DNA from 2 places in the Pseudoalteromonas sp. MMG033 genome. Region 1 is predicted to be linked to the other one. Evidence: predicted binding sites of a transcription regulator. Region 1 holds the regulator's gene; the other holds the start of a gene.

Region 1 (15,518 bases):
TTGACTACCATGCTGCAGCTAAGACGCGCCGAAAAAGATTTTATGCTGCGATTAGATACTAAGTATCTAGGAAAATTCAATAAACATATAGACACTTTCGAATCTCAAATCAGAGAATCTAGTCATGATAGGGCCTATCAGCAGGAGCTAATTAGATTACTGGGTGTATATCAAACGAAGTTTAAAGGGCTGATTGATGCACAAGTTGAGCTTGGGGTTGATTTGAACAGCGGTGCACTGGGCGATATGCGCAAAGTGGTTAAAGAAAGCGATGCTGTTGTTGTCGCTATTGTTGAGCAAACTAAGCAAGAAATCGCTGACAATGCTGAATTTGCTAAAACGGTCGCTATTCTTATTTTCGTTGCTGCTGCTGCAATCGTGATGATTTTAGTGTGGTCAACGAGCCGTTCTATTATTCGCCCGGTAGAGCGTGTATATCAAACCATTGAGCGTATTCGACGCGAGAATAATCTAGGTATATTAATAGACCAAAGTGGTAATGATGAAATTACCATTATGACGCGTGACTTCAATAGCTTAATCGAAGACTTTAAAAACCTAATTTCTGATGTAAACCGTGCATTAGTGACGATTAATGATGCAACAGAGCATTTATCTGCAACAACGGCGCAAACCAGTGCCGGTATGAATGAGCAGTTACATGAAGCGGATATGGTTGCGACCGCGGCAACCGAAATGCAGGCTACCATTCAAGATATCTCACATAATACGGAAGCGGCGGCGCAAAAAGCGGAGTCGACCAATAAAAATGCGCAGCAAGGTCGCAGTGAAGTCACCTCAACTATTGACCATATCATGGCACTGTCTCATTCACTCAGTGGTGCATCGGAAGTGGTCGGTCAGCTAGAGCGAGATGGGGAAACTATTGGCTCTGTACTGGATGTTATTCGCGGTATCGCAGAGCAAACAAACTTATTGGCACTCAATGCGGCAATTGAAGCGGCGCGAGCCGGTGAGCAAGGCCGAGGTTTTGCCGTGGTTGCGGATGAAGTTCGTTCCCTTGCGCAGCGCACACAAGACTCAACGCAAGAAATTGAAAGCATTATTTCAACACTACAACAGCGTACTCAAGATGTCGTGAGTATTATGGAAGAGTGTCGTGGACAGAGTAATGAAAGTGTCGAGCAGGCAGAGCGTGCCGGTGAATTGCTAGGGCTTATTACTGAAGATGTACAAAACATCATGGATATGAGCACGCATATTGCGACGGCAATTGATGAGCAAAACCTGGTCGCATCAGAAGTAAATAAGAACGTTGTGAAGATAAGAGACATCGCACAAGGTGCTTCTGAGCATGCTGCTTCGAATGCGCAAAGCAGTGAAGAGCTATCTGAACAGGCGCGTGCACTGCACGACGCTATCGACAAATATAAAGTATAACCTCTAAAGCGCCTAAAGTGGATTTAGGCGCATCGCCTACCTCTGACAGTCTTTAAAGTTTCAGGTTGATGATGACGTTGCTTTTTATGCTGTTACCCTAAGGTATAAACTTGATGGGTACACTGTCTTTACTTTGTAGGTGTGCTGCTACTTTATCTTGATATTGCTGCCAGAGTTGCTCGCGGTTGTTACATAATTTACGTAAATACTGCCAGCTAAACAGCCCTGAGTTATGTCCATCATCAAAGCACAGCCTCACTGCGTAGTGACCGACTGGTTCAATCTTGACTATGGTGACCGCGTGTTTATTTAACACCAATTGCGCTTGCTCAGGACTATGACCTTGTACTTCGGCTGAAGGGGAGTGGGTACGTAAGTATTCAGCACTCACAGAGGCGTGTAGATCATCGTCGAAGGTAATGTCGAGCAGTTTGCTCTGACGGTGGTAGTGGAGTTTAGTGACTTGATACATAAAAATGAGGCCAGCTTGGCTGGCCTTGTCTCCAATTTATAGGATGAAGCGGCTTAAGTCTTCATCTTGGACGAGTATGTCTAGGTGCTGCTCAACATATTTAGCATCAATGGTCAGTGCTTGACCTGATTGCTCTGACGCGTCAAAAGAGATTTCTTCCATCAGTTTTTCCATCACGGTGTGAAGACGTCGTGCACCGATGTTTTCTGTTTTCTCATTGACTTGCCATGCAGCTTCAGCAATACGTTCAATCGCATCATCAGTAAAGTCGACAGACACTTGCTCTGTTTTTAACAGCGCTTGTTGTTGCTCAGTCAGTGAAGCATGAGGCTCTGTTAGAATGCGTTTAAAGTCTTTGGCTGTCAGCGCTTCTAGTTCAACACGAATAGGTAAGCGGCCTTGTAGCTCAGGAATAAGGTCTGAAGGTTTCGCCATTTGGAAAGCACCAGAAGCAATAAACAAGATATGGTCAGTTTTTACCATACCGTGCTTGGTACTAACTGTTGAGCCTTCAATTAACGGCAGTAAATCACGCTGCACACCTTCACGGCTGACATCAGGTCCAGATGCTTCACCACGCTTACAGATTTTGTCGATTTCATCCACAAATACGATGCCGTTTTGCTCAACAGCAAAGATTGCTTGTTCTTTTAGCTCTTCAGGGTTAACCAACTTGGCAGCTTCTTCTTCAATAAGCAGTTTGAATGCTTCTTTGATTTTCAGCTTGCGATTCTTTTTCTTATCGCCTGATAAGTTTTGGAACATGCCTTGCAGTTGGTTGGTCATTTCTTCCATACCAGGAGGTGCCATGATCTCAACTTGCGGCGATGTTTCAGCAATATCGATGTCGATTTCTTTATCGTCTAACTGGCCTTCGCGTAGTTTCTTGCGGAAAACCTGACGTGTTGAGCTATTTTCAGCTGGCTGTGCTTCGCCCCATGCGTCTTTTGCTGGTGGCAATAACGCATCAAGAATGCGTTCTTCTGCCGCTTCTTCTGCACGATGCTTGTGTTTTTTAGTTTGCTGCTCGCGGGTCATCTTGAATGACACTTCGACCAAGTCGCGGATAATGGTTTCAACTTCTTTACCCACGTAACCAACTTCGGTGAACTTAGTCGCTTCAACCTTGATAAAAGGCGCGTTGGCAAGCTTGGCTAGGCGACGTGCGATCTCGGTTTTACCTACACCAGTTGGACCAATCATCAGAATGTTTTTTGGGGTGACCTCAGCGCGAAGATCGTCATTAAGTTGCATGCGACGCCAGCGGTTACGAAGTGCGATAGCAACTGCTTTTTTAGCCTTGTCTTGACCAATGATGTGCTGGTCTAGCTCATGAACGATTTCTCTAGGTGTCATTGCTGTCATGGATTTTCCTATTACAATTCTTCGATGGTCTGGAAGTTGTTAGTGAATACACAAATGTCACCGGCAATCTTCAAGCTTTTCTCAACGATTTCGCGTGCACTTAAATCAGTATTTTCAATTAGAGCAGTGGCTGCTGCTTGGGCAAAGTTACCCCCGCTGCCGATAGCGATCAGGTCATGCTCTGGCTGCACCACATCACCATTGCCTGTGATGATCAATGACGCGGTTTCATCCGCAACAGCAAGGAGCGCTTCTAGCTTTCTCAGTGCGCGATCTGTACGCCAATCTTTGGCCATTTCCACAGCCGCACGTGTTAGGTGTCCTTGGTGCATTTCTAATTTAGTTTCGAAACGCTCAAATAATGTAAACGCATCGGCTGTACCGCCAGCAAAACCAGCCAGTACTTTACCGTTGTAAAGGCGACGCACTTTCTTTGCATTGCCTTTCATCACCGTATTGCCAAGAGACACTTGGCCGTCACCGCCGATAACAACTTTGTCATCGCGACGAACGCTTACGATAGTAGTCATAGTATTCCTTAAAGAGGCCTTTGCCTCGGATAATTATATCAATAAATGCATAGATGAGGGCTGTTGGGCTAAATTCAAGTCCAGCCCCAAATTCCGCAGTCAACGATTTTAATACGTTGCAGTCTGTTCTTGTCGCTTTCAGCATCACGCTTTTTATCATAAGGGCCTAGGCGAACACGGTACCAAACGCCATTGCTGCCTTCGGTGCGGCGTATTTCAGATAATAATCCAGCAAAGGCGATGCGGGCCTTACGTTTTTCTGCTTGCTCGTAGGTTCGAAATGAACCACATTGCATTTGAAAAGGGCCTCTTGATTTGATGACTTTCACCTCAGCTTCAACTTCGGCTGTTTTCATGTCATCGATAAAAGAGGGGGGGCGTGGCAGCTCTTTTTTCTCTTCTACTACAGCGATAGGAGCAGCCGGTTTTTGTGCCTGTTGTACTTTGGCAGGATCTGCATGCTCTTTGATAAACCACAGACCATAACCAAAGCCACCTATCAGTAACAATGCAAAAGCGGCAAGGACTTTAGGGAATGGTTTTTGTGCTTTTGGCTGTGGTTTCTTTTGGCCCTTTTTTTTGGGCGTTTTATTTATGTAATCGTGTTGTGCCATAACAGTTAATAGGTATCCATAGGATCAACATCAATATTCCAACGCACGCGTGTTGCAAGCTTGTGGCTGCTGATATATTCCTTCAATTGCATGAGATATTGATGCAAAACATTACGTTGTGATGCTTGTATATGTAATTGATAGCGATACTTTCCTGCGAGACGTTCCATAGGCGCAGGGATCGGCCCCAGCAATTGTATACCAGAGAATGGCTGAGCAGGAACCAGATCAGATAAAAATGTCATGACTAAGTGTGCCGATGTTGCTTCTGCTCTTATTAACGCTAGGTGTGTATACGGAGGCAACATGGCTTCTTGGCGCTCTGTTAACGCGTAACGCGCAAAGTCCTGATAGCCATTGTTGACTAAATCTTGTAGCAGGGGGTGTTCTGGAAAGTGTGTTTGCAATACCACAGTGCCAGGTTCGCCACTTCTTCCTGCGCGGCCTGACACTTGTGTTATCAGTTGTGCCATGTGTTCTGTGGCTCTAAAATCACTTGAGTACAATCCACTGTCTACATCTAAAATAATGACCAAGGCGACATCGGGAAAATGATGACCTTTGGCTAGCATTTGCGTGCCAATCAAAATTTGTGCGCCTCCTTGATGTATTTTTTCAAGTGCGCTTTCTAAGCTGCCTTTACGCCGAGTTGAATCTCTATCAATGCGACTGACGGGCACGTCTGGAAACTGTGCAGTTACAAACTCTTCAAGTTGTTCGGTGCCAAGGCCGGTTGGCATGATCTGTGTGCTACCGCAATCAGGACATTGATGAGGGACATACTGTTGTTCACCACAGTGATGGCAGACGAGGCGTTGCATGGTCTTATGGTACGTTGCACTGGTGCTGCAATGATGGCAATCGCTTAACCAGCCACACTCATGGCAGATAAGCGTAGGCGCAAAACCTCGGCGGTTAAGAAACACCATGGCTTGCTTACCCATTGATAAGGTGCGTTCAATGGCTTTTAAGCTGGTATTGGCAAACCCGCCTTGGGTTTGTTGTGCTTTCATATCCACTAATAAAAACTGATTATCTTGACTTGTTTGTGCGCGCTTACTGAGTGTGAGCAGTTGAAACTTGTTATCTAACGCTTTTTTTAATGTCTCAAGCGCAGGGGTTGCGGTGCCTAGGAGCAATGGACATTGCGCTTGGTGCGCTCGATATGCTGCCAAGTCTCGGGCGTGATATCGCAAGCTATCTTGTTGTTTAAATGAATGATCGTGTTCTTCATCGACGACTATCATGGCAAGCGATTTAAAGGGTAAAAAGATACTAGAACGAGTACCAATGACAAGTGCTGCTGTCTCTTGCTGTGCGCGACGCCAAGTATGTAAGCGTTCATTATCAGTTAGGTTGGAGTGCCACAAATCAATAGGCAGTCCTTTGAAGCGGCGTTTAAATCGGTTGACTGTTTGCGGGGTTAAACCAATTTCAGGCACCAGTACCAAGGCTTGCTTGCCAGCACTGAGAACCTTTTCCAAGCACTGTAAATAGACTTCAGTCTTACCACTGCCTGTGACCCCTTCGATTAAGAAAGTACGAAAACCATCTGTATGATTGATGGCACTGCAAGCAGTTGCTTGTTCTTCATTAAGTAGGGGCTTGCTACCAACAGACAGTGCCGTGTTTTGCCATGACGTATCTGTGCGCAACTCTTCGCGGATCAGTTGCTTTTCTAGCAAGCCCTTGATTTGTGCTTGAGTAAAGCCCAGTGTTTTGAGTTCCGTGTGTGTCGCATCTCCAGCGGTACGCATTTGTTCAAGCAGTGCTTGTTGCTTTTTGGCTCTCAGGTTTACTACTTCGCGCCCCTCATCTGTCAATGTCAGCATGGGAACTTGCGTTTTATCGACATCTTGACCATCACGCAGTGCACCCGGCAAAGCGGTAAATAAGGTTTCTCCGAAAGGGTAGCAGTAATAGTGACTAATAAATTCTAAAAAGTTTAAATGTGCGGTATCTAAAATTGGCGTGCTATCTATAACAGATTCAATCGGTTTTATTTTATCTTCAGGAACATCACTGTGCGTTTTGAGCTCGGTCACTACCGCTACGCAGCGTCGATTTGCAAACTTGACCCATACGCGACCACCAACACAGGGGGTCATCGTGCTTTGATAGGTGTAATCAAATGTTTTGTGTAAAGGGACTTTTATTGCGACTGCTGCAAATGGCATGTGCTCTCCAAGTGATCCGCCGATTGCGTAAAGTATGAAAGTGAATTGGGCTGATTATACCTTATCGCCCTATGCTTGTGAGGCTAAATTATGGATAGTGAACAGGAATAATAAAAATCCCCATAATAACTAATTTATTGCTTGTAGTTTGTACATGAAAGTCCTAAAATACGTGTCCAATTTATTTGTATAACGACGTATGGTGCCAAACTTCGGGTTTGGAGAGCGATACGGCCTTAAACTAGAGGTTTCCTATGAAAGACGGTATTCATCCTAAGTACGAGACGATCTCAGCAACTTGTTCTTGTGGTAACAAATTCGAGACGCGTTCAACACTTTGTAAAGACATTCACCTAGACGTATGTTCTGCATGTCACCCATTCTACACTGGTAAGCAGAAGATCCTTGACACAGGTGGTCGTGTTGATCGCTTCAACAAGCGCTTCGGTGCGCTATCTGCTAAGCGTTAATCACGACTTAGTCAGCAAGAGAAAGCACCTACGGGTGCTTTTTTCGTTTGTGAGCAAATCAATTATTCCCTATTAAAATTACTTTCTTCTCTTTCTCTCGCAATAAAAATCACTCTCAACTTGGTATTGTATTAAAAAGTTGCCATATTTGTTCTATAACATAGTTAAAACAATAGATTGTTAGCATAATAAACCATCGCATCTGTGACCTCGTTTTTATGATTAATAGGTTGGTGTTGAGTGTTTAAATTCGCCTTAGTTATGAATAGTTATGCGGGTTAAATTTGTTATTAAAGTCATCTAAATGTCACTAAATGTAGTTATCTTTCTTTAAAGTTGGATTAATGCTGTGATTGTTGTTCTAAGATGATTTTATTGTCTATTTTGCATATAAATTAATCTATTGTCGCCCTGTTTAGTTTGTGTAAGCGTTAAATTGTTGCAGTAAATATTGATGAAAAGTGGCTTAAAAGTCGCTAAATTACAAAAAATATCTGCTAACAGGATAGACCTGATAGTGCTTGAATTAATTTTCAAAAAAGGTATTGTTTAAGGCAGTTAGCGAATTTTTATCTCACTCTCACTTTTAACTTCTCGTAGGAAAAAATCGCGTCATGTCAGATTTACGTGAAAAAGCATTACATTACCACGCACACCCCGTCCCAGGTAAAATCAGTGTTGAGCTGACAAAGCCAGCTGAATCAGTCAAAGATCTTGCCCTAGCTTATAGTCCAGGTGTTGCAGAACCTGTACGTGAAATTGCAGCCGATCCAGCCAATGCATATCGTTATACCGGCAAAGGCAATATGGTCGCTGTTATCAGTAATGGTACTGCTATTTTAGGCCTAGGTAATTTAGGCCCATTGGCGTCTAAGCCTGTGATGGAAGGTAAAGCTCTTTTATTTAAGCGTTTTGCTGGATTGGACTCAATTGATATTGAAGTGAAGCACAACACAACTGAAGACTTTATCAATACGGTTGCAAACATTGCAGACACATTTGGTGGTATTAACTTAGAAGATATCAAAGCACCTGAGTGTTTCGAGATCGAAAAAGCGTTGATTGAGCGTTGTGATGTACCGGTTTTCCATGATGATCAACACGGTACAGCGATTGTTACAGCTGCGGGTATGTTGAATGCGCTTGAAATTCAAGGTAAAGACATCAAAGAAGCCATCATTGTTTGCTTAGGCGCAGGTGCTGCAGCTATCGCATGTATGGAGCTATTGATTAAATGTGGTGCACAACGCGAACACATTTATATGCTAGACCGCAAAGGTGTTATCCATACACGTCGCGATGACTTAAATGAATACAAAACGCTGTTTGCCAACAATACGGACAAGCGTACTTTGCAAGATGTCATTGCTGAGGCTGATGTGTTTGTAGGTGTATCTGGTCCTGACTTATTATCACCGGAAGACTTGAAGTTGATGGCTGATAAGCCAGTGGTATTTGCATGTTCTAACCCAGATCCAGAGATCAGTCCAGAAGTGGCTCATGGCGCGCGTGATGATTTAATCATGGCGACAGGCCGCTCTGATTATCCTAATCAGGTTAATAACGTACTGTGTTTCCCATTCATTTTCCGTGGTGCGCTTGATGTGCGTGCAACCGCTATTAACGATGAAATGAAGATTGCAGCAGTGGAAGCGATCCGTAGTATTGCTAAAGAGCCTGTACCTCAAGAAGTATTGGTTGCAGCGGAAGTAGATACATTGGAGTTTGGCTCAGAGTATATTATTCCAAAACCAATGGATCCGCGCTTACTTCCTCGCATAGCGAAAGCGGTTGCACAAGCTGCAATTGACTCAGGTGTGGCGCAAATTGATATGCCAGAAAATTACATGGCCTAATCACCAGATACAAAAAAGCCTCACATATTTGTGAGGCTTTTTTTGGCTTGAACAAAGACTTAATCTTCGTTGATCTCTGGGATTTCTAAGCCCATTTTTTCCATGATTTCACGAACTTCCGCAGGGATCTTTTCAGGATTATCTTTTCTTAAATCTTCATCGTTTGGCAAAGGTTGCCCTGTAAAGGCATGAAGAAAAGCTTCACACAATAATTCACTGTTTGTTGCATGGCGCAGGTTATTCACCTGTCGACGAGTCCTTTCATCCGTCAGTACTTTAAGTACATTCAGAGGAATTGAAACCGTGATCTTTTTCACTTGTTCTGATTTTTTACCGTGTTCTGCATAAGGGTGAACATATTCACCGTTCCATTTAGCCATAATTGTGTACTTGCCTCAGTGTTTACCTTGAATGCAAATAAGACTGTATTTTGCGTGCTGAGTGAACTGCAGACGGTGTGTACTTCGCACAAAATTTATGTGTGTGCATTGTACAGGAAATTGGCAGAATACTCGGTCTTTTGCCATATTTGGTCAAAGATCCAGTCTTATTGACATCCTTTATCGCTTTCGTGGCGAAATTTTATCGGTTTGAATAAGATAGTCAAATACTAGTTATTTAGCCATATAGAAGGATAAATGCTTTGACATCTTTTAATTGTTCATCTAACCTTTTAGACGTCTAAACATCCAAGTATCTAGGTGACCTATGAGCCAAAGTAAAAAGTCAACGATTGCCGTAAGAAATGGCATCGATGCTGACAAGCATCACGGTGCAGTTGTGCCTCCTCTTTATTTATCTACGACCTATTCTTTTGCTGATTTTGATAAGAAGCGAGACTATGATTACGGTCGCAGTGGTAATCCAAATCGCGATATATTAGCCGACACCCTGACGCAACTAGAGGGTGGTGAAAAAGGCATTATCACGGCAACTGGCATGGCAGCAGTTCACCTAGTCACACAGCTGTTAAATCATGATGATACGCTGGTTATTCCACATGACTGTTATGGTGGAAGCTACCGCTTATTTACATCGTTGGAGAAGCGTGGCTTACTGAAAGTAAAAGTGCTTGATTTGACTCAGCCTGACAGCCTTGCGCAAATTGCAGAGATTGCACCTAAGATTGTTTGGATAGAAACACCGAGTAACCCTATTTTACGTTTAACGGATATTGAGGCCGTGGTGAATGCTGCACATGGGTGTGGTGCTTTGGTTGCTGCGGACAATACATTTTTATCACCGGCATTGCAAAATCCAATTGCGTTCGGTGTAGACATCGTGGTGCATTCAACCACTAAATTTATTAATGGCCACTCAGATGTTGTTGGTGGTGCCGTTATTGCACGCACTCAAGAGCTCGGCGATGAGCTTGCTTGGTGGGCAAATAATATCGGGATCACGGGCTCTCCGTTTGATAGTTACTTAACACTGCGCGGTTTAAGAACATTAAAAGTACGCCTAAAGCAGCATGAGCAAAATGCATTAGCGATTGCGCAGTATTTAGAAGCCTCACCCTTTGTCGAGCAGGTATATTACCCGGGTCTTGAATCACACCCTCAGCACGAACTTGCGAAAAAGCAGCAGCATGGATTTGGTGGCATGGTGAGTTTTGATATTAAAGGGACTCTGAAAGACTCTGCGACATTTTTAACCTCACTTTCTCAGTTCTCTTTGGCAGAATCTTTAGGCGGTGTGGAAAGTTTAATTTGCCACCCAGCGACTATGACTCATGCGGGCATGGAACCACAGGCTCGCCTTGAAGCAGGCGTTGGAGATACTTTGATCCGTATTTCAGTTGGTATCGAAGATGTAGAAGATTTACTTGCTGATTTAGAGCTGGCTTTTCAAAAAGTAAATAGCCCTGAATCTGGCAGTTCAGACAGTGCTAAAGATTTTAAGTTATCACCAGCACATACGGTTTTATGGTAAGCACATGACAAAAGTAGTACATAAATTTGGTGGCTCAAGCCTGAGCTCAGCAGCACGTTATCAAGCGGTTGCAAATATTATTTTGGGCCAATGCCAAGCGGGTGATTGTGTAGTCGTTTCTGCAGCCGGTAAAACGACCAATACTTTGGTCAAGCTATGGCAAAGCTATGTGCAAAAAGATGACAATGGATTTAACGACATCTTATTGCAGGTAGAAAATCATCAAAATCAGCTTCTAAGCGAGCTATTTGATAGTCAACAGGTGAGTGCATTATCAAGCCAACTAAAAGATGAATTGCAGAGCATTGCTAAAGCGGCCAAGGGTGGCGTGTTGCACGAGGCGACATTGCTGGCTCATGGTGAGATTTGGTCAGCAAGATTATTAGCGCGTTTGCTTTGCACGTTAAATGTGGAATCGTTGGATGTTGATGCAAGAACGCTGTTCACACAGCATCAGGGACAATTATTACACGCTCAAAATAAGCAAGCTTGTCTTGCGCAAATTAAAGCGGATAAGATTTACGTTGTGACTGGCTTTATTGCCTCAGATTGCGACGCAAAAACAATTACACTTGGACGTAATGGCAGTGACTATAGCGCAACTTTACTTGCTAACTATATTGATGCTAAAGCGGTTTCAATTTGGACTGATACGCAGGGCGTATTTAGCACGGACCCTCGTAAAGTGAGTTCTGCAATAAAATATCCAAAAGTGTGCCGTGTTCAAGCCAACCTATTAGCTCGCCTTGGCAACCCTGTACTGCATGCGAAAACACTTTCTCCATTAAAAGATACCAATATAAAATTACAAGTTCGTAGTAGCTATGACCCAGAGGTCGTTGGTACGGAAATCGTTAAGCAAGGCTATAGCAAAGACAAACGTTTTATCACCACTTTTGATGAGCTAGATTTGATCCGTGTTGAAGGACTAGCTGTTGGCGAAGTTCGTACTTTGAGTCAGCTCATACAGCATAGTATTCATCACTTTAATAAAGGGGGTGATGATTATTTACTTGTGCCAAGTAAGGACACGCATGCTGTTGCGAGTCATTTAGCAGGGCGGGGTAACATTGTTGAGTCACACCTCAGAGGATTGGCAATTGTTGCGCCAAGTCATGAAACGGCGCATTTAACTCAGCAGGCTGCTACTGTGTTAGAGCAGCAAGATGTGGTTGTACGCTTTACTCACAGCGATGGTAGCTATGCCTTGTTCTTAACCGATCAATCAATAGACAGTGATGTACTGGCTATTTTGCATGATAAATTGGTGAACAAAGGCCGAGAACTTGCTGTGATCATCGCCGGACTTGGCAATGTCGGTGAGGTATTTGTTGAGCAATGCCAAAAACAAGTTGAAAAGCTCCAAGCGACCTTCGATCTTAAAGTTGTTGCATTGGTTCGCTCAAAAGAAATGTTGTTTTGCCCAAGTGGTATTAATATTGAAAACTGGCAGCAGCAGTGGCGTAGTGAAGCACAAGGCTATCAGCCAGCAGATTTACTAGAGCGCATTGGTGAGCTTGATTATGAAAATAAGGTCGTGATAGACATCACTGCCAGCGATGCCTTTAGCAATATGTACCCTAGTTTTGTCGCACATGATTGTCACCTGATCAGTGCCAATAAATATGCAGGTACAGCAGAGCAAGCTTGGTATGGTAAGCTGCTTGAGCAGCTACAAGAGCGTAACTTGCATTGGCGATATAACACCAGTGTTGGTGCTGGATTACCGATTAATTTTGCCCTCGCGGATTTACAAAATAGTGGCGATACAGTGACGCGCATTGAGGGTGTATTCTCCGGTACGCTTTCGTGGTTATGTAGCAGCTTTGATGGCAGTAAAGCGTTTTCTGATCTGGTGTTAGAAGCACAGTCCATGGGCTATACAGAGCCTGATCCTCGAGAGGATTTATCAGGACGAGATATGCAGCGTAAACTGCTTATTTTAGCCAGAGACCTAGGTTTACAGCTTGATGTTGACGACATCGCTCTAGAACCTTTGATGCCTGCGCACCTGGCTGACGGTGACTGGGATTCGTTTTTGGCCAAGCGTGAAGCGCTAGATGAGTTTTACCAATCTCGTTATGAGAAAGCACAATCTGAAGGTAAAGCATTGCGCTATACTGGTGCATTAGAGGTCGACTCCCAAGGTAAAGTCAGTGCGAAAGTCGGTATTGCTTTTGCAGAAGCCGGTAGTGCAATCGCAAATCTAACGCCTGGTGACAATATATTTGTGATCACCAGCCAATGGTATGAAAGTAATCCATTGGTTATCCAAGGCCCTGGTGCGGGTAAAGAAGTGACAGCAGCAGGCATACATTCAGATTTGTACTGGTTAACTCAAAAGCTCAAGTAATAGTTCTTTTTTGCCAAGAGATTGAATAACTAAAAGGCCATGCTTAGCATGGCCTTTTTTATTATCTTCAGAATAGTTCTTCTGTGGCTGGTAGTGCATCTTCAAATGGGGTGCTACTACCAGAGTCTAAAACATATTTGGTTGGTGCAGTGCCGCGTTCAAAGTACTCAAAACGACTGGTGTAGTCATTTTTTTCACTTAATAGTCCTGTTTTTAAATCAATTCGGATCGAAACCAGTCCCGGTGGAGGCTCTATTGGTGCCAGTGGTACTTCTTTGAGTGCATGTCGCATAAAGCTTACCCATGCAGGTTGTGCCGTAGTGGCGCCCGCTTCGGCGCCGACGATTTGCTTTTTACCTAGGTTGCTATTGTAGGCTGCTCTGCCCAAGGGTTTACTGGCATCATCAAAGCCTACCCACACTGTGGTCAATAGGTTACGGTTAAAGCCGGTAAACCAGGTATCGACAGCATTGTTGGTGGTGCCCGTTTTACCCGCTAAATCTTTTCGTTTTAGCGTTTGTGCACGCCAACCTGTGCCTGTCCAACCTGTTTTGTGTCGCCAACTGCCTCCGCCCCAAATTGCACTTTTCAGTGCATCAGCCACCAAGAAGGCATTTTTCTCGGAGATAATTCTTGGTGCACATGTATAGGGGTCTACCTCTAATTCATCTTCGTTGCAAACTCGTAGTGGGCTAGCAGTACCCAGCTCTTTACCAAACGCATCGGTAAGTCGATCGATAAAGTAGGGTTCAATCAGGTGACCACCATTGGCAAAAGCACTCATACCTCTTGCCATTTCCAGCGGGGTCATGGCTGCACTGCCCAGCGCAAGAGATTCACTGCGCACGACATCTGCATCATCAAAGCCAAATTTAAGAATATGATCTGCAGTATTATTTAATCCGACACCACGCATCAGCCGCACAGAGACGACGTTTTTTGATTGGGCAAGGGCTCTGCGAATACGAATTGGACCACTGTACACATCTGGGCTATTTTTGGGTCGCCAAGCAACGCCTAGGCTTTTGTCCCAATGGTTGATTGGGGCATCATTAATGATGGTTGCAAGTGTGTAATCACCTTCTAAAGCTGCTGAATAGATAAACGGCTTAATGTTTGAGCCAACCTGACGTTTGGCTTGAACCGCTCGATTGTACTGGCTTTGCTTAAAGCTATAGCCACCCACAAGCGCTTTAATTTGACCGTTTTGTGGATCGAGTGAAACCAGTGCACTGGCAGGTTGTGGCAATTGGCTTAACATCCATGTTTGATCAACACGTCGAACCCAGACTTGCATGCCTGGGGCTAAAATATCTGCCGCAGATTTTGGCGCGTGACCTTGACGACGCTCAGTGATATAAGCACGCGCCCAGTTTATGGCTGGCCATTCTAATGTAATGGTTTCACCTGATTTGAGGATAACTTCAGCGGATTGGTCTTCAATCTCGGTGACGACTGCAGCATGAAGTGGGTCAATTGCTTTGACTTTTTTAAGTCGTTCGGTGATTTGTGTTACGGTCCATGGGGTATCATCTTCCTGCCAGTAACGAGCACTGGGTCCTCTGAAACCATGTCGCATATCATAATTATGTAAGTTATTGATAAGTGCTTGTTGTGCAGCCGCCTGTGTACTTGCATCGACTGTCGTGTAAACGCGAAAACCTGAGTTGTAAGCTGTATCTGCGCCATAGGTTTCAACCATGTAAGCGCGCACCATTTCAGAAATATATGGGGCGTATAACTCAATTTCAGCACCATGGCGCTTTGCTGTGATTGGTGCATTGATGGCATCTTGGTACTGTGCTTGCGTAATATACTTTTCAGCAAGCATACGGCCTAAGACGACATTACGTCTTGCTTTTGCGCGGGTTGGATTACGTATCGGGTTGAGTGCAGAAGGCGCTTTAGGTAAGCCTGCAATCATCGCCATTTGAGGTAATGTTAGCTCGTTAAGCTCTTTTCCATAATACACTTGTGCAGCAGCGCCGATACCAAATGAGCGATGCCCTAATTCAATCTTATTGAGGTATAGCTCAAAAATTTCGTCTTTACTCAGTAAGCGCTCAATATGTAAGGCAATGAAGATTTCTTTGACTTTACGAATATAGGCTTTTTCTCGAGTTAAGAAAAAGTTTCTTGCCAATTGCATTGTGATGGTACTTGCGCCTTGCTTTTTTTGACCCGTGCTGACTAGCACAATAAAAGAGCGCACAATACCTATGGGGTCAATGCCAAAATGTTCATAGAAGCGGTTATCCTCTGTCGCTAAGAAGGCATTGACCATAGGCTCGGGTACGTCGGCGATTTTTACCGGTATACGGCGCTTCTCACCGAACTGGTTGATCAGC
Region 2 (15,518 bases), 1.3 Mb from region 1:
GTGTAACATGCTCTTTTCGGATCAAACTCATGGTCATTACCATTAAAGGGGCTGCTGAAAAAATGGTTTGTGCAATCGCCGGATCTGTATTGTTGACTGAGATAAGTTGCAGCCATAGTCCGATAAAGGTGCCAAAAAACACCGCAGCAAATAACCAGGCTTTGCCATCAATGCCTTTAAGCGTAATGGAGCGAGTCAGTGATGCTTGTTTGAGTGTAGCAACTATCATGGCGACGACTAAGGTGCCTGAAGCAAGTCGTATCATTGCAGCCCAAAGGCTACTGATACTGTCATCATTGAGTGCCCCTTTTGAAAGTACCATGCCAGCCGCTTGGCAAGTGGCTGCTGCAAGTGCAAATAACACCCCTTTTCGGTAGATATCTTTATCTAGTTTTGGCAATTTTTGGCTTGGCTTTACCGCGATAATAACGCCGATCGTTGTTATGATAATACCGAGCCAAGCCATTGCAGAGAGATAAACACCTAACAAAATGATGTTTAGAAGCCCTGCGATGGCTGGTGCGAGTGATTCAATCACCAGTGTGCGGGCAGGGCCAATATTGCGCAGTGCTGCAAAATAAGCGCTGTCACCAATGGCAATGCCGACAATGCCACTGGCAATCAACCACCCCCAACTCGTATGGCTAGATGGTAATTGCGTATCCCACGTGAAAAGGAGTACGATCGCCATTAATGCCGAAGCGATAACGCCCTTAGCGACGTTTAGTTCTAATGGATTTAGATGATGACTAAATCGTTTATAGAGCAGAGTCGAAAATGCCCATACTGCAGCTGCACAAAATGCAGCGATCTCTCCAATACCCACAAATTTACTTAGTTACTTGTTTGCTAATGTGGCGGTACTGTAATTATTTTGTATATATATGCAATAAAATTGAGTTTAATCGTCTGTGATTATCTTGTTCTCTTCTTTATATCTCTCACTTAAAAAGAAACTTTCAGTTTTTATTGAAACTTTAGAACTTAATTTGCTACACTCATCGGTGTTGAAATAGTCGTGTGCTTAAATCGGCCTATGGCCTTGTGCTGGAGAGTGAAATGATCCTAGATGCAATTCAAATTAATTTAATTATTTTGGGCTTTTGTATGTTTATCTCATGCATCATTATGGCGATGACGGAGTCAAAGCAATTTGCAGGAGAGCAGCGTTTAAAAGTGGGTATTGAATATGGCATTTTTGCAGCGACAGGGTTGATAGCGAGTGTCGTCTTAGGTTATGGCTATTTCAGTTGATCATCTACTTGCATGACAGGGTGCTTATTGCTTGAGCACCCTATATTCTTTTCTTCTAATTCCTTCCTACCAACTAAGCTAAATGTAGCTTACCCCTTCTTTAAATTGGCTTTTTTTGAGCCATGTCTCTCTGTTTCTTTATTACTTTGATTTCGGTCTATTTCTGTCCTCCTGATTTTGCCCTTTAGGAGTGATTTTCATTTGGACGTCTGAACATCTAGAAGTTGATATTTTATGGCGTTCGTTCATAATGTCAGCCACTATAGTAGTGTCAGTTTTATCCAATTAGGGGAGGATCTCATGCCGATCACTGTTAAAGACGAGTTACCCGCGATTGCGAGGCTGCGTCACGAAAATGTTTTTGTGATGCCAAAAAGCCGCGCCATGTCTCAAGAGATCCGTCCGATGCGTTTAGCCATATTGAACCTAATGCCAAATAAGGTAGAAACAGAGGTTCAATTTATTCGCTTGTTGGCCAACTCCCCACTGCAAGTCAATGTTGATTTATTGCGTCTCGATACGCATCGTAGTTCGGAAAACTCCGAACAGCACTTAAATATGTTTTATCGTTACTTTTCTGAAGTAAAAGACGAAAACTACGATGCTTTGATTGTGACTGGTGCACCATTGGCACATTTGGAATATACGGATGTAATCTACTGGCAAGAACTACAAGCGTTTTTTGACTGGGCTGAAAACCACGTGACCTCAACTTTATTTTCCTGCTGGGCGGCTCATGCCGGTTTGTATCATCATCATGGTTTAAAGCGAGATCTTAAAGAGCAAAAGCTATGTGGTGTATTTAAACATCAAGTGTATTTTGATCACGGTGCTTTGACACGCGGGTTTGATGATGAGTTTTTAGTCCCGCATTCTCGTTACGGCCATATCGACATTGATAAGATTAATAATAATGATGACCTTGTTGTCCTTGCGGGTTCCGAGAAAGTGGGGGCATACCTGCTTAAAAATAAAACGGGCAGTCAGGTGTATATTACTGGGCACCCTGAATATGATGCTGATACACTGCAAAAAGAATATTTGCGTGACTTGCAAAATGGTCCGGATGCCCCTATGCCTGAAAATTATTTTCCAAATAATGATGCTGACGCCAAGCCATCGAAAACGTGGCAAAGTCACGCCTTTTTATTATTTTCAAATTGGTTAAACTATTATGTTTACCAAACAACTCCGTACGATATTAATCTCGTTAGCCAAGACGTAAGGACTAACAATTATGCCGAATAACAGTGTGCCATTTGAGCCTATCGATGGCCAAGCCGTATCTGAAGCGCTGAAAAAAACCATGCAAGAGCGTATTGTCATTTTAGATGGCGCCATGGGTACCATGATCCAAAAACACAAGTTTGAGGAAGAAGATTACCGTGGTGAGCGCTTTAAAGATTGGCATGTATTGATCAAAGGCAACAATGATTTATTGAGCCTCACGCAGCCTGATGTGATTAAGCAAATTCACCGTGAATACTTAGAAGCCGGTGCTGATATTATCGAAACTAATACGTTTAACTCGACCACCATTTCGATGGAAGACTATGACATGGCAAGTTTAAGCCGTGAAATTAATTTCGAGTCAGCAAAATTAGCCCGCCAAGTCTGTGATGAATTTACCGCTAAAAATCCAAGTAAACCGCGTTATGTTGGCGGGGTACTTGGTCCGACATCAAAACATGTTCTATTTCTCCTGATGTAAATGATCCGGGTTATCGTAATGTGACCTTTGATGCGCTGGTGGAAGCATATATTGAATCAACCCTTGCCTTAATCGAAGGCGGCGCACACCTTATCTTGATTGAAACGATTTTTGATACGCTCAATGCTAAAGCGGCTGCCTATGGTGTAGAAGAGGCATTTGATCAAGCAGGAGTCAGGTTGCCTGTAATGATTTCAGGCACTATTACTGATGCGTCTGGTCGTACTTTATCAGGGCAAACCACAGAAGCATTTTATAACTCTATTCGCCATATCAAGCCGATTTCGATTGGTTTAAATTGCGCGTTGGGGCCCGATCTACTGCGCCCTTATGTTGAAGAGCTATCACGCGTATGTGAAACCTTTACATCAGTGCACCCTAATGCGGGCTTACCGAATGAGTTCGGTGAGTATGATTTAGAAGCCGATGACATGAGTAAAGAGATTGTTGACTGGGGTAAAGAAGGCTTTATCAATATTGTTGGCGGGTGCTGTGGTACGACGCCTGAACACATTAAAGCCTTCGCGGATGGTTTGACTACTGTGTCACCGCGTAAGCTCCCTGAGCTTGAAGTACGCATGCGTTTATCAGGCCTTGAAGCCTGTAATCTGAATTAGGAAGTATCATTATGACGCAATCTACAGCTGTATTTACTAACGTTGGGGAAAGAACCAATGTCACAGGATCAGCGCGATTCAAACGCCTCATTTTAGAAGAAGATTACGAAACAGCGCTTGAAGTTGCCAGAGAGCAGGTTGAAGGTGGTGCACAGGTGATTGATATCAACATGGATGAAGCCATGTTGGACTCAAAAATGGCGATGGTGAAGTTTTTAAACTTGATTGCCTCTGAGCCTGAAATCTCAAAAGTACCTATTATGGTTGACTCCTCGAAGTGGGATGTCATAGTCGCTGGCCTGAAGTGTATTCAGGGTAAGGCCATTGTCAATTCTATCTCGTTGAAAGAGGGCAGAGAGCCTTTTGTACGACAGGCCAAGGTATTAAAGCGCTTTGGTGCAGCGGTTGTTGTGATGGCGTTTGACGAAGTCGGTCAGGCTGAAACGGCAGATCGTAAATTTGAAATTTGCCAGCGCTCGTACAAAATTCTTGTGGATGAGCTTGGCTTCCCGCCAGAAGATATTATCTTTGACCCGAATATCTTTGCCGTTGCCACCGGCATTGAAGAACATGATAACTATGCCGTTGAATTCATTGAGGGGACTCGCCGCATAAAGCAAAACCTACCGCACTGTAAGGTATCAGGCGGTGTGTCGAATGTGTCGTTCTCGTTTAGAGGCAACAACCCAGTTCGTGAAGCTATCCACTCAGTCTTTTTATACCATGCCATTAAAGCTGGTATGGATATGGGGATAGTCAACGCCAGTCAATTGGCGGTGTATGACGATATCCCACTTGAATTGAGAAATGCTGTTGAGGATGTGATCCTCAATACTGATCCAGGTGCGGGTGAGCGCTTAGTGGATATTGCCCCTAAATACTCAGGTATGGCGCAAGCTGAGAAAAAAGAGGATTTAGAGTGGCGAACATGGCCGGTTGCGAAAAGGCTAGAGCATGCCCTTGTAAAAGGGATCACTGAGTATATCGATGAAGATACAGAAGAGTGTCGTTTAAGCTTTGATAAACCTATCCAAGTGATTGAAGGACCACTGATGGATGGAATGAATGTGGTCGGTGACTTATTTGGTGCCGGTAAAATGTTCCTGCCTCAGGTGGTTAAATCGGCCCGTGTAATGAAGCGAGCTGTGGCCTACCTTGACCCGTTTATTGAAGCTGAAAAAGAAGAGGGCGCAAGTAACGGTAAAATCGTTATGGCCACCGTAAAAGGCGATGTTCACGATATTGGTAAGAATATTGTGGGGGTTGTACTGCAGTGTAATAACTATGAAGTGGTTGACTTAGGTGTCATGGTTCCTGCTGAAAAGATCTTGCAAACGGCCATTGATGAAAAAGCAGATGCCATTGGCTTATCTGGCCTTATTACTCCATCGCTGGATGAAATGGTACATGTGGCGAAAGAAATGACACGTCGCGGCTTTGATATTCCATTATTAATTGGTGGTGCAACCACATCTAAAGCCCATACTGCGGTGAAGATTGAGCCTCAGTATGACAAAGGCGTTATTTATGTGAACAATGCCAGCCGAGCTGTTGGGGTGGTGTCTAGCCTACTAAGTGATACTCAAAAGCCTGTATTCCTAGAGAAAACAGCTAATGAATATGTCAAAGTACGTGAGCAACAAGCGCGTAAAAAGCCGCGTTCAAAGCCGGTGACGCTCGCCCGTGCGCGTGATAATGCGACAAAATTGGATTGGGATAACTATACCCCACCAAAACCTAAAAAGCTGGGTATTACTGAGTTTAAAGATGTCAGCATTGCCACATTGCGTAAATACATAGATTGGACGCCTTATTTCATGACATGGTCTTTAGCGGGTAAATATCCGCGTATTTTAGAAGATGAGATTGTCGGTGAAGAGGCGAAAAAGTTATTTGCTGATGCCAACGCCATGCTCGATGACTTGGAGCAAACAGGCAAATTACAACCGCTTGGCGTCATTGGTTTATTCCCTGCAAACCGTGTGGATGATGATATTGAAATTTACACTGATGAGTCTCGTTCAGAAGTCATTCTGAAATCTTGTCAGCTACGTCAACAAACTGAAAAAACGGATTTTCCGAATTATTGTTTAGCAGACTATGTCGCGCCAAAAGGTATAGACGATTATTTTGGCGCATTCGCGGTGACAGGTGGGCTTGAAGAGGATGACCTAGCGGATGCGTTTGATGCGCAGCAAGATGACTACAACAAGATCATGGTTAAAGCGGTTGCAGATAGATTAGCAGAAGCCTTCGCTGAGTATTTGCACGAACAAGTGCGAAAAGAGCATTGGGGATTTGCGGCAGATGAGTCATTGACCAATGAAGAACTTATTCGCGAAAATTACCAAGGTATTCGTCCTGCACCAGGTTACCCTGCTTGTCCTGAGCACACAGAGAAGAAAAAAATCTGGGCGCTATTGGATGTAGAAAACCGGATCAATATGAAATTAACCAGCTCCTATGCCATGTGGCCGGGCGCTGCGGTTTCAGGTTGGTATTTCTCACATCCAGAGTCAAAGTACTTTGCCGTTGCCGCAATACAAAAAGATCAGGTTGAAGATTATGCTCGAAGAAGTGATATGTCTTTAGAAGAAGCTGAGCGATGGCTATCTCCCAATCTTGGTTATGAAAATTAGTAACGACTCTTTATGTGCGCTTTGTTTGTTACTTAGCGCACAGTCATGCTCTATTTCCTTGTTATCTAAAAGTGGTTTATCTCAGTAATTAAATCAATCTAGGTCGTAGCTTTGACGTTGTGAAAATTGAGGGCTTAAGCGATTTTACAAGTTTTAAACCATCTCAACTATCAGGTGAGCAACGTGAATAAGTGGCCATAGTGCGCACTCTAGCAACTCAATTCACAGCTATTCAAAACAGGCTAGGACGATTTGAATGGCTAAGCAAAAAACGCAGCATGCTTCATCTATTCAATATAAAATTTATCAGTTTTGCGCTTCTTGTACTATTTGGCAGAAAAGTTACTTTTAAACTGAAAGTTAACAATTGAAGGGTTGATGTGGTGACTTTTGGGTGATTATTATGTATCTTTCCTGTTTTCCAACCTTTTATTTAACAAATAAGTGATTTTTACTTTTTGGGAGAGGTCGGAGTAAAGTAGAGTAACCTACTCCTAAGGAATTAATGGATTAATTCACAAAGAATCAAGGAATTATCAGGAACAATAATAATGTTACACAAGCTAAGTCTCATGTCTGAAAACTCGTCCAATACCTCTCAAAGTCAAACTTTATTACCTACACACAACTCAGTTTTAGCTGGTGAGTACGCTTTACCGTCTTGTTATATAAAAAAAGTTAACAGGTATTAGGAGTGAGTATGTTGATCTATTATATAAAACTTGCAGTTTTTAGCTTAAAAAGAACGCCTCTTTTAAGCTTTTTGATGATTGCGACGATTTCAGTCGGCATAGCGGCAACTATGATTACTTATACCGTCAGTTATATGATGAATAAGGATCCGATTCCAAGTAAGAGCGACCGCTTGTTCACGGTGCATTTAAGCTCATGGAGTCAGGAACAAATGTTTCGGATGCGAGATGGTAAGGAAGACATTCCTGTGTTTGTCACATATCAGGATGCAATGAATTTATATAGACAAAAAGTTGGCGTTAATCAGACTATTATTAGTAGCCATAAAGCAATGGCACGTAGCTCTACACAACCTATATCTGAAGCTATATCTACTTATATCAGGCCTACAACGCGTGAGTTTTTTGACATGTTTGAAGCGCCGTTTTTATATGGTACCCCATGGACGTCCCTTGAGGATGAACAAGGAATACAAGTGGTGATTTTATCAAAACAGCGAAATGAAAGATTATTTGGCGGGCAAAATTCTATAGGTAAAGAAGTATTAATTAGTGGTCGTTTACATCGCGTGGTGGGGGTTTTGGATGATTGGCCATTAATACCCAGGTTCTATCTAGAGGGCCCAGAAATGTTTGCTGAAGCTCGTGATATGTTTATCCCATTTCGTGCTCAGATAAATAATGAATGGTTATCGACAAAAGATACCAGTATGTATTGCTGGGGCGGCTATGACTTAAGTGAGTTGAACTCGGTGCTTAACTCAGAGTGTGTTTGGCTGTATTTTTGGGTTGAATTAGAGTCGGCAGAACAGCGCGGCGATTACTTAAACTTTGTGAATAATTATGCGATGGAGCAACGCGAATTAGGGCGTTTTCCAAGAGAGCAAATGAACCGTGTGTTAAATGTGAATGAGTTTATTAAATACAGTAAAATCGTTGGCAGTGATAGTAAGATTGCAGTGTGGCTAGCAGGTGCATTCTTAATCGCTTGCCTATTGAATTGTATGAGTTTAATGATGACAAAGTTTCATGGTAAGGGATCTGAAGTTGGCTTGCGGCGCGCTATAGGGGCGAGTAAGCAGGATATTGCGTGGCAGTTTAGTTGTGAAGCGATGATCATCGGCTTTGTTGGTGGAGTTGTGGGGCTAGTCCTTGCCAATATTGGCTTATCAGTGACCGCGCAAGTATATAGTCATTTAAATGCTCAGTTGATGACAATGAATGTTGAGCTTGTGATGATAACGATATTAATGTCTATTACGACGAGTATCTTATTTGGTGGTTATCCAATATATAGAGCATGTCAAATCCAACCATCTAGTCAGTTAAAAAGTTTATAAAAAGGGACGAAAATGAAAGATCTTAAGCCCATTATCAAGTCTCTTTTACACTCAAAAATGACCCCGTTGCTGCTTATTTTACAAGTTGCAGTTACGTTTACAATTTTGGTCAACGCTATCTATTTGATGGTGGAAAAGCGTACAGAGCTTAATAACCCAAGTGGTTTAGCGGAAGATACGCTTTTCTCATTTCAAATGTCACTCAAGGGTGAAAATGCGCAAGAAAGGGTGGCCAGTCTGTATAGGGATTTAGAGTCAATCAGAGCACTTGATAGTGTTGCAGAGGTAACGACCGTGAGTTCAATTCCGCTTTCCCATCGAGGTGGTGGATTTGAAATTAGATTAGATCCAAATGAAGCAGGCTATATAACGAAAGCTGCTTTTTTTACCGGAGGCCATCAAATACTCGACACAATGGGGCTAAATTTGATTGCCGGAGAGGGATTTTCGCTGGTCGATGAAGAAGTTGTGAGTGTTTTTACTGCAGATAGTGCTGTAGACATTGTCATTACGAAAGCGCTTGCTCAAGAACTGTATCCCGAAGATTGGCACAAAGCGCTTGGGAAAACGGTATATCTAGATCAATCACCGCAAAATGTTCGCGGGATCGTAGAACACTTGGTTGGCCCTTGGAACTTTTGGCCGCAGAAAAATAATAATGTGATCTATCCAACCATTTTCGTGATGAGTGATATGAACGTGCTGGTCAGAGCGCATAAAGGACAGCTTGAGAACAGTATGAGGGAGGTAGTGGAGTTGTTGATGCAGGACCCATTGCGTTACATAGATGAGTTAAAATCGATGAATGAGTTGAAGGAAACCGCCTACCAAGCACAAAATGCCGCCTATGCGACGTTGCAAGCAGTCATAATAGGCTTGTCACTCATCACTATGTTGGCGGTTTTTGGTCAAGCACGATTCGCGGTTTTAAAGCGTCGAAAACAAATAGGTACCAGACGTGCGCTTGGTGCGAGCAGAGCTGAGATCATTCGCTATTATACAATTGAAAATATGGTGATAACTGCGTGTGGTATTGCGATTGGTATGGTGCTGACAATCTTGGCTAATAATTTAATTGTTGAACATTTGGAGTTATCTCCAGTTCCTATGCAGTATCTAATATATGGTGGGTTTATTATTTTTATTGCTGGCTTCGTTGCGGTAATTCAGCCTGCAGTAAAAGCAGCAAACGTCTCCCCTGCAGAAGCAACACGAACAGTGTAACTCTCACTGAGAAGCTTGCGATATGTGAGCTTCTCCCTCTTAACTTTTTCTCTTTGATGATGAAATATTAGTAGATATATTCTCTGCTTATCGTGGTGTGTCACTGAGTTTTATTGGTGAAATTAATATTAATTTTGTGTTTATTTTATCTATTTTGCTTTACAATAATTTCAGTTTGTTTTTTGGGTACTATCTGACCCAATTGAACAGAGAAGTTAAATAAAAACTATAAAAATCAGCTGGCTATATTGCCTTCTTGTGCTTCGGTATCAGGAGTAATAGCCCAGTAGTGCAAAATAATTAATACATAGAGTTAAAGGAAATGCCATGTTAAAAATGCGGGGAGTTGCTAAGTCTTTCATCACTGACACGATCAAAACTCAGGCGTTACAGCCATTTGATCTTGAAATTAAGCAAGGAGAGTTTGTTGCTGTCGTTGGGCCTTCAGGGTCCGGGAAAACGACATTTTTAAATATTGCGGGTTTGCTAGAGGAGCACTCTGAGGGGCAATACTTTTTAGATGAAAAAGAGACCACAGGATTATCGGATAAACAAAAATCATCGCTAAGAAATCAAAAAATAGGGTTTATCTTTCAGAGTTTTAATCTTATCCCAGAGCTTAATCTGTTTGATAATGTTGAAATGCCACTTAGGTATAGAGATTTTAACGCGAAAGAACGCTCAGAAAGAGTGTTAAATGCGTTAGAGCAAGTTGGTCTTGCCGGGCGCAAATCCCATTACCCTCAACAGTTGTCGGGCGGCCAACAGCAGCGTGTTGCGATTGCAAGAGCCTTGGCTGGCAGCCCTTCATTTCTACTTGCCGATGAACCGACCGGAAATCTTGATTCTAAAATGGCAGACGGCATTATGTCTCTGCTCAAAGATATTAATAAGCAAGGCACCAGTATTTTAATGGTGACCCATGATATGGAGCAGGCGCAGCAAGCGGGTCGAATTGTAGAGATACGAGATGGCCACCTGAGCGAGCAAAAAGTTGCAATGACAGCATAGGGATAGGCTAATGGGTAATTATTACTTTAAGTTAGCTTGGCTCAGTTTGAAAAAAACGCCTCTGTTGAGCTTATTGATGGTAGGTACAATTGCCATCGGGATAGCTGCCGCCATGATCACTATCACGGTAGGATATATGATGGGTAAAAATCCTTTACCCCACAAAAGTGAACGTGTCGCTATGGTACATTTAAATGCTTGGGATCCCGCAGAGCCAATCAGTCACAGAAGAAATGGTGATCCAGACATTCCTAGTATGCTGACTTACCGAGACACTATGGCGCTTATCGCTGCTGACAGAGCCGATAAACACGTTCCTTTTACAAACTTTGCAGCTACGATAAGAGTGGAAGATGCGGATGTAAGAACAGCACAGTTGCATGAAGTTCGTTCTACGAGTCGTCATTTCTTTAGTGTTTTTGGTGCGCCTTTCATTCATGGGGGGACTTGGAGTGAAGAGGCTGATACACAAGGTCAGTCTGTCATCGTATTATCAAAAAGAGAAAACGATCGCTTGTTTCAGGGGGCTGACTCTACAGGTGAACATGTTATTGTCGGATCACATTTGTATCGTGTAGTGGGTGTCATAGACGACTGGCAGCCGACCCCGAAGTTTTATGTCAACGAATTCGATATGTATAAACCGACCTCACCCTATTTTGTCCCTTTTGAATCACAAATGAGAAATAACCTCTTTTCGCCAACATCTATGCCTTGGAATTGTTGGGGAGATGGCCCAACTTCGACTTTACAAGAAGTCATGCTATCTGAATGTGTCTGGATAAAGTTTTGGCTAGAGTTTGAGACTGAGGAAAAAAAGCATGATTATTTCGAGTTTATGGAGGACTACACTGAAGAGCAAAGAAAAGTGGGACGCTTTAATCGGCCTGAGCCTAACCGACTCATGTCTGTGACAGAGTTTTTAGAAGAGGAAGGCGCTGTTAGTGAAGAAAATAAAATCGGAATAGGCTTTGCGCTGGCATTTTTATTTGCCTGCTTGTGTAATGTAATGAGCTTAATGATGACCAAGTTTCACGGTAAAGGAGGCGAAGTTGGCTTGCGCCGCGCTGTCGGTGCCACAAAGCAAAACATTGCAGTACAATTTGGCTTTGAATCAGCTTTGCTAGGCTTCTTCGGTGGTGTGATAGGCTTGATACTCGCGCAGCTAGGGCTTTCAGCCTTAACAGAAATGTACCCAGAGTATCATGTGAATGTGATGACGATGGATTTGACCTTGATGGTGAGTACTATTTTGCTTGCAGTTGGGACGTCTTTACTATTTGGACTTTGGCCGATTTATCGTGCAGTTCGAGTTCAATTATCCAGTCAACTTAAAAGTTTATAGGAGCGTAAGATGAAGGATCTCGCACCCATACTTAAAACGTTATGGAAGAATAAAACCGGCCCACTGCTATTGATCATGCAAATTGCTGTGGCTTTCACTATTTTGATAAATATCTCTTTTATGGCGGCATCTAAATTACATGAGCTGAAAGTGCCAAGCGGTCTTGACGAAGAAGTCTTGTTTTCCCTACGAACAAACTTTCCAGTTGCCCCTGATGAAAATGCAGCGCGGATACAACAAGATTTATTGGCAATTCAAAGTTTAGATAGTGTTGATAATGCGACTGCCGTGAATTCAATCCCACTGACTAGCTGGGGACTATTTGACTCGATAAATGCGACGATAGACCCAGACAGTTATATCGCTCAGGCGGGTACTTATACTGGTTCAAAAGAGTTTATCGATACGCTTGGTCTAGAGATCGTTGCTGGTCGAGGGTTTGAAGATAGCGAAGTACAAATTGCGCAGCTTGACTACCACGAACGTCCAAATTCAATCCTAGTGACACAAGGCTTGGCCAAGTGGATTTCACGAGAGGATTGGGCTGGGGCAGCAGGTATGACAGTGTATATTAATGCACAACCTTATCAGGTTGTCGGTGTAATCAAGGAGCTGGTTGCTGTATGGCCTGATTGGACTGGGAATGAGCGTAGCATCGTATTGCCAACTTATCATTATGCTAATGAAGGTAAGCTTATGATTAAAGCAAAACCAGGCGAGCTTGAACAAGCTATGGAGGATGTCAAAGATTTACTAATGCAACAGCCGGGTCGATTTGTCGCTGATCTAGAAAAGTTCAAAGACACACGTGAAAAAGGCTATAAAGGCATGGAGTCATCACTCATTATTCTTATGAGCGTGACGGTGGGGCTGATAATGTTAACCATGCTGGGTGTGTTTGGACAAGCACGTTTTACTTTGATGAAACGCCGTCGTCAAATAGGCACAAGAAGAGCATTAGGTGCAAGTAAATCTCATATTATGAGGTATTACATCATTGAAAGTACTTTGGTTGCTGGCACTGGTGTAATTGTAGGCAGTCTTATGGCTGTGTTATTAAATGTCAAACTGATGGAAATTTTCCGAGTGGACTCAGTACCATTTGAGTATTTTCTTTATGGAGGCTTAAGTGTCTTGGCAGCTAGCCTAGTCGCGGTGATCCCTACGGCGTATAGCGCAGCGAATATTTCCCCAGCGACTGCGACGCGTTCGGTCTAATTCTCCTCACACTCTATCAAAGTAATTCGTTTTCTTTGATAGAGTGGCTTATCAATAATCTATTTCAATATTTATTAAACGAGACGAATGAATGAGTTTGGTTTTTATGTGCTTGTTATTGAGTCTAATTTTATAAAGTAGTAAAAAAAGCTTATTTTTGTGTTTGCTTTAAGTTAACATTTAGCCGTTGGTTTTAGTATACTCTTAGAAGAGTTGGTAAGAAATTGCGGGGTAAACATGAAGTGGCTGATCTGGGGGATACTCAGTTTATATACGTGTCATCTCTATGCTCATAATCAATTGGTTGTTGATATCATGAGCAGTGAAAACTTCAGTCAGCGTTATAATGAGTTTCTTAATGGCCGCTCCCCCCTAGACGTCAAATCATTTTATCCCACGACAAAAGGTTCCCATATTGAAATTATTGAAATGGTCTTGCTCCAGCAAGCGCTGTTTTTGGGAGGAGAAACCCGTGAGGTCGTTTTTAATCCTAAACCGTCGGTAAATATCATTGAGTTTTCGGATATGATTTCGGGAGATAGCCTAATTTTGGCGCGCAGTGTTTGGCATGAAGATATTATTAATTATAGAGGGTCGCTCTATGTGAGTGACGCACTGGTTAAATTTGGCCAGTACGAGGCCGGTTTGTATGTGACCAGGCGCAATGTTGCTTTGCAAAACTTGCCACAAGAGCAGCTAGAACAATTGACAGTGGTTGCTAATCCAAGATGGCGGGTTGATTGGCGTGCTTTAAATAACACAGATATCAATATTGTTAGCTTTATAGGGCCTTGGGAGACTATGCTGAATATGGTTGAAACGGAGGTCGTCGATGCCATGCTTATAAACTTTAGTGTTAGCCAAGATCTGCTGCTCAACTTTGATGGCCGAGAGTATGTGCCTATTCAAAATATTAAAATGATGCTGCCTGATTCTCGTCATTTTATTGTAAGCAAGAATCATCCGCAGGGCGAAATGATTTTTGCTGCGCTCAATCGCGGCTTAAAAATATTACGTGCTCAAGGCGTCTTGGATAAAGCGCTGCAACAGTCTGGGTTTATTAATCACCTAGTTGAGGACTGGCAATATGTGAATCAGCAAATGCTGTACCCAAGTCAGGCTGCACGATGAAACAAAGTCTCTATTTTTTACTGGGGTACTGTGTGTTGAGCTTTGGGGCTTGGGCCAATATAAGTCTTGAGTCAAACTCCTCACAGCGTGAAGACTTGTCAAAAATGCTGATGCATTTAACAGATAGCCTCAAAGAGGATTATGATCTTAATTTATTACCGCAAGTGCGAGTGCTCAGAGAGCAGTCAAAGCAACTGGGGGCAAAAGACTTACAAGCGCGGTCTTTATTGTTAGAAGGGTTAATCCGCCAACACTTCGGAGATTATAAGCACAGTTTGGTCTTGCATAATGATGCTCTGAATATTGCTAAACCTCTAAACTTACCCACTTTAGAAGTACAAATTTACCTAGCGATGGCACAGCTTGAAATGGATTTGGAACGATTCCGCTATGCTCAGCAGCTGCTTGACCAAGCTTATTTTTTAATAACAAAACAGGTTGCAGCCGATAAAGCCCATGCGTTAATGGGTGAGTATGTGCTTTGGCAGGGGTCTTTATATTTACTCAAAGGCAGCTATCGCCAAGCGCTGATGACCCTGAATGATGCCACATTAAACGAATATACATTGCTAACTAGCAAACTCGCGTTAGCACGAGCTTGGGCACATTTGAGTATTGGAGAGTATCAAAAGGCCCGTCAACTTATCAATTCTGACTTAGTAAAGCAGCCGGTACTTAAACGTAACTTGCATTTACGGGTCCGTTATAAATTGATGGGGGCTACGGCAGCTTTGCAAGCAGGAGATTTTGCGCTGGCCATTGATACAGCGAAACAGGCATTGAATGACACCTTTGGTACTCGTTTTTTAACTGAGCAATCCTTGTTGCAAAATATTTTAGCTGGGGCGTATGCACAACTCGGTGATTTTGAGCAAGCACATTTGTATTTAAAGCGTTTTGCATTGTCTCAGCAAGCGCTTAATTTGCAAAAGCGTAACAATAAGCTTTTGCAGTTAGAGGCTCAGTATTCACTCGCAGCACAAAAGCAGCAGCTGAGCGTATTGGAAAAAGACAATGCCCTTCAAGCGCAACAACTTATTCAGCACCAGCAGCAGATTGATAATGCACATCTTGCGCAGCAGCGAGGCGTGCTTGGTCTGTTGTTAATTGCATTGGTGGTTGGTTTTGGATATTGGCGCTGGCAAAACAAGCGTTATCTCATCACACTGAAGCAACAGGTTGCAGAGCGCACAGAAGAGCTTGCAGAGCGAAATAAGCGTCTGCAAGCTTTGAGTTTTACTGATAGCTTAACAGGGTTAAATAACCGTCATTACTTTTTTAGTGTGATTGATGCTCAAATTAAGCCCGACGTGTCTATGAACAGCGACAAACAAGA

What was found. The regulator MetJ, encoded in region 1, represses methionine synthesis genes. The targets are predictions, from matches to a motif close to TAGACGTCTAGACGTCTA.
Region 2: AC2CZC_RS01960 (homoserine O-succinyltransferase) is a predicted target of MetJ. The motif match lies at 1,457-1,474, and genes of this name have one in related genera.

What each region holds. Positions count from the first base shown of each region.
Region 1 is NZ_CM170070.1:1,758,572-1,774,089, forward strand. It holds gene AC2CZC_RS07730 (methyl-accepting chemotaxis protein) at 1-1,401, shown strand, start outside; gene AC2CZC_RS07735 (gamma-butyrobetaine hydroxylase family protein) at 1,499-1,873, opposite strand; gene hslU (ATP-dependent protease ATPase subunit HslU) at 1,910-3,238, opposite strand; gene hslV (ATP-dependent protease subunit HslV) at 3,250-3,768, opposite strand; gene AC2CZC_RS07750 (SPOR domain-containing protein) at 3,843-4,382, opposite strand; gene priA (primosomal protein N') at 4,388-6,559, opposite strand; gene rpmE (50S ribosomal protein L31) at 6,814-7,029, shown strand; gene AC2CZC_RS07765 (malic enzyme-like NAD(P)-binding protein) at 7,644-8,885, shown strand; gene metJ (met regulon transcriptional regulator MetJ) at 8,945-9,265, opposite strand; gene metB (cystathionine gamma-synthase) at 9,594-10,817, shown strand; gene metL (bifunctional aspartate kinase/homoserine dehydrogenase II) at 10,822-13,170, shown strand; gene AC2CZC_RS07785 (penicillin-binding protein 1A) at 13,238-15,518, opposite strand, start outside.
Region 2 is NZ_CM170070.1:426,919-442,436, reverse strand. It holds gene AC2CZC_RS01970 (DMT family transporter) at 1-826, opposite strand, end outside; gene AC2CZC_RS01965 (hypothetical protein) at 1,060-1,254, shown strand; gene AC2CZC_RS01960 (homoserine O-succinyltransferase) at 1,555-2,502, shown strand; partial or broken gene AC2CZC_RS01955 (homocysteine S-methyltransferase family protein) at 2,561-3,582, shown strand; gene metH (methionine synthase) at 3,594-6,221, shown strand; gene AC2CZC_RS01945 (ABC transporter permease) at 6,922-8,253, shown strand; gene AC2CZC_RS01940 (ABC transporter permease) at 8,266-9,477, shown strand; gene AC2CZC_RS01935 (ABC transporter ATP-binding protein) at 9,805-10,488, shown strand; gene AC2CZC_RS01930 (ABC transporter permease) at 10,499-11,833, shown strand; gene AC2CZC_RS01925 (ABC transporter permease) at 11,843-13,051, shown strand; gene AC2CZC_RS01920 (hypothetical protein) at 13,289-14,182, shown strand; gene AC2CZC_RS01915 (GGDEF domain-containing protein) at 14,179-15,518, shown strand, end outside.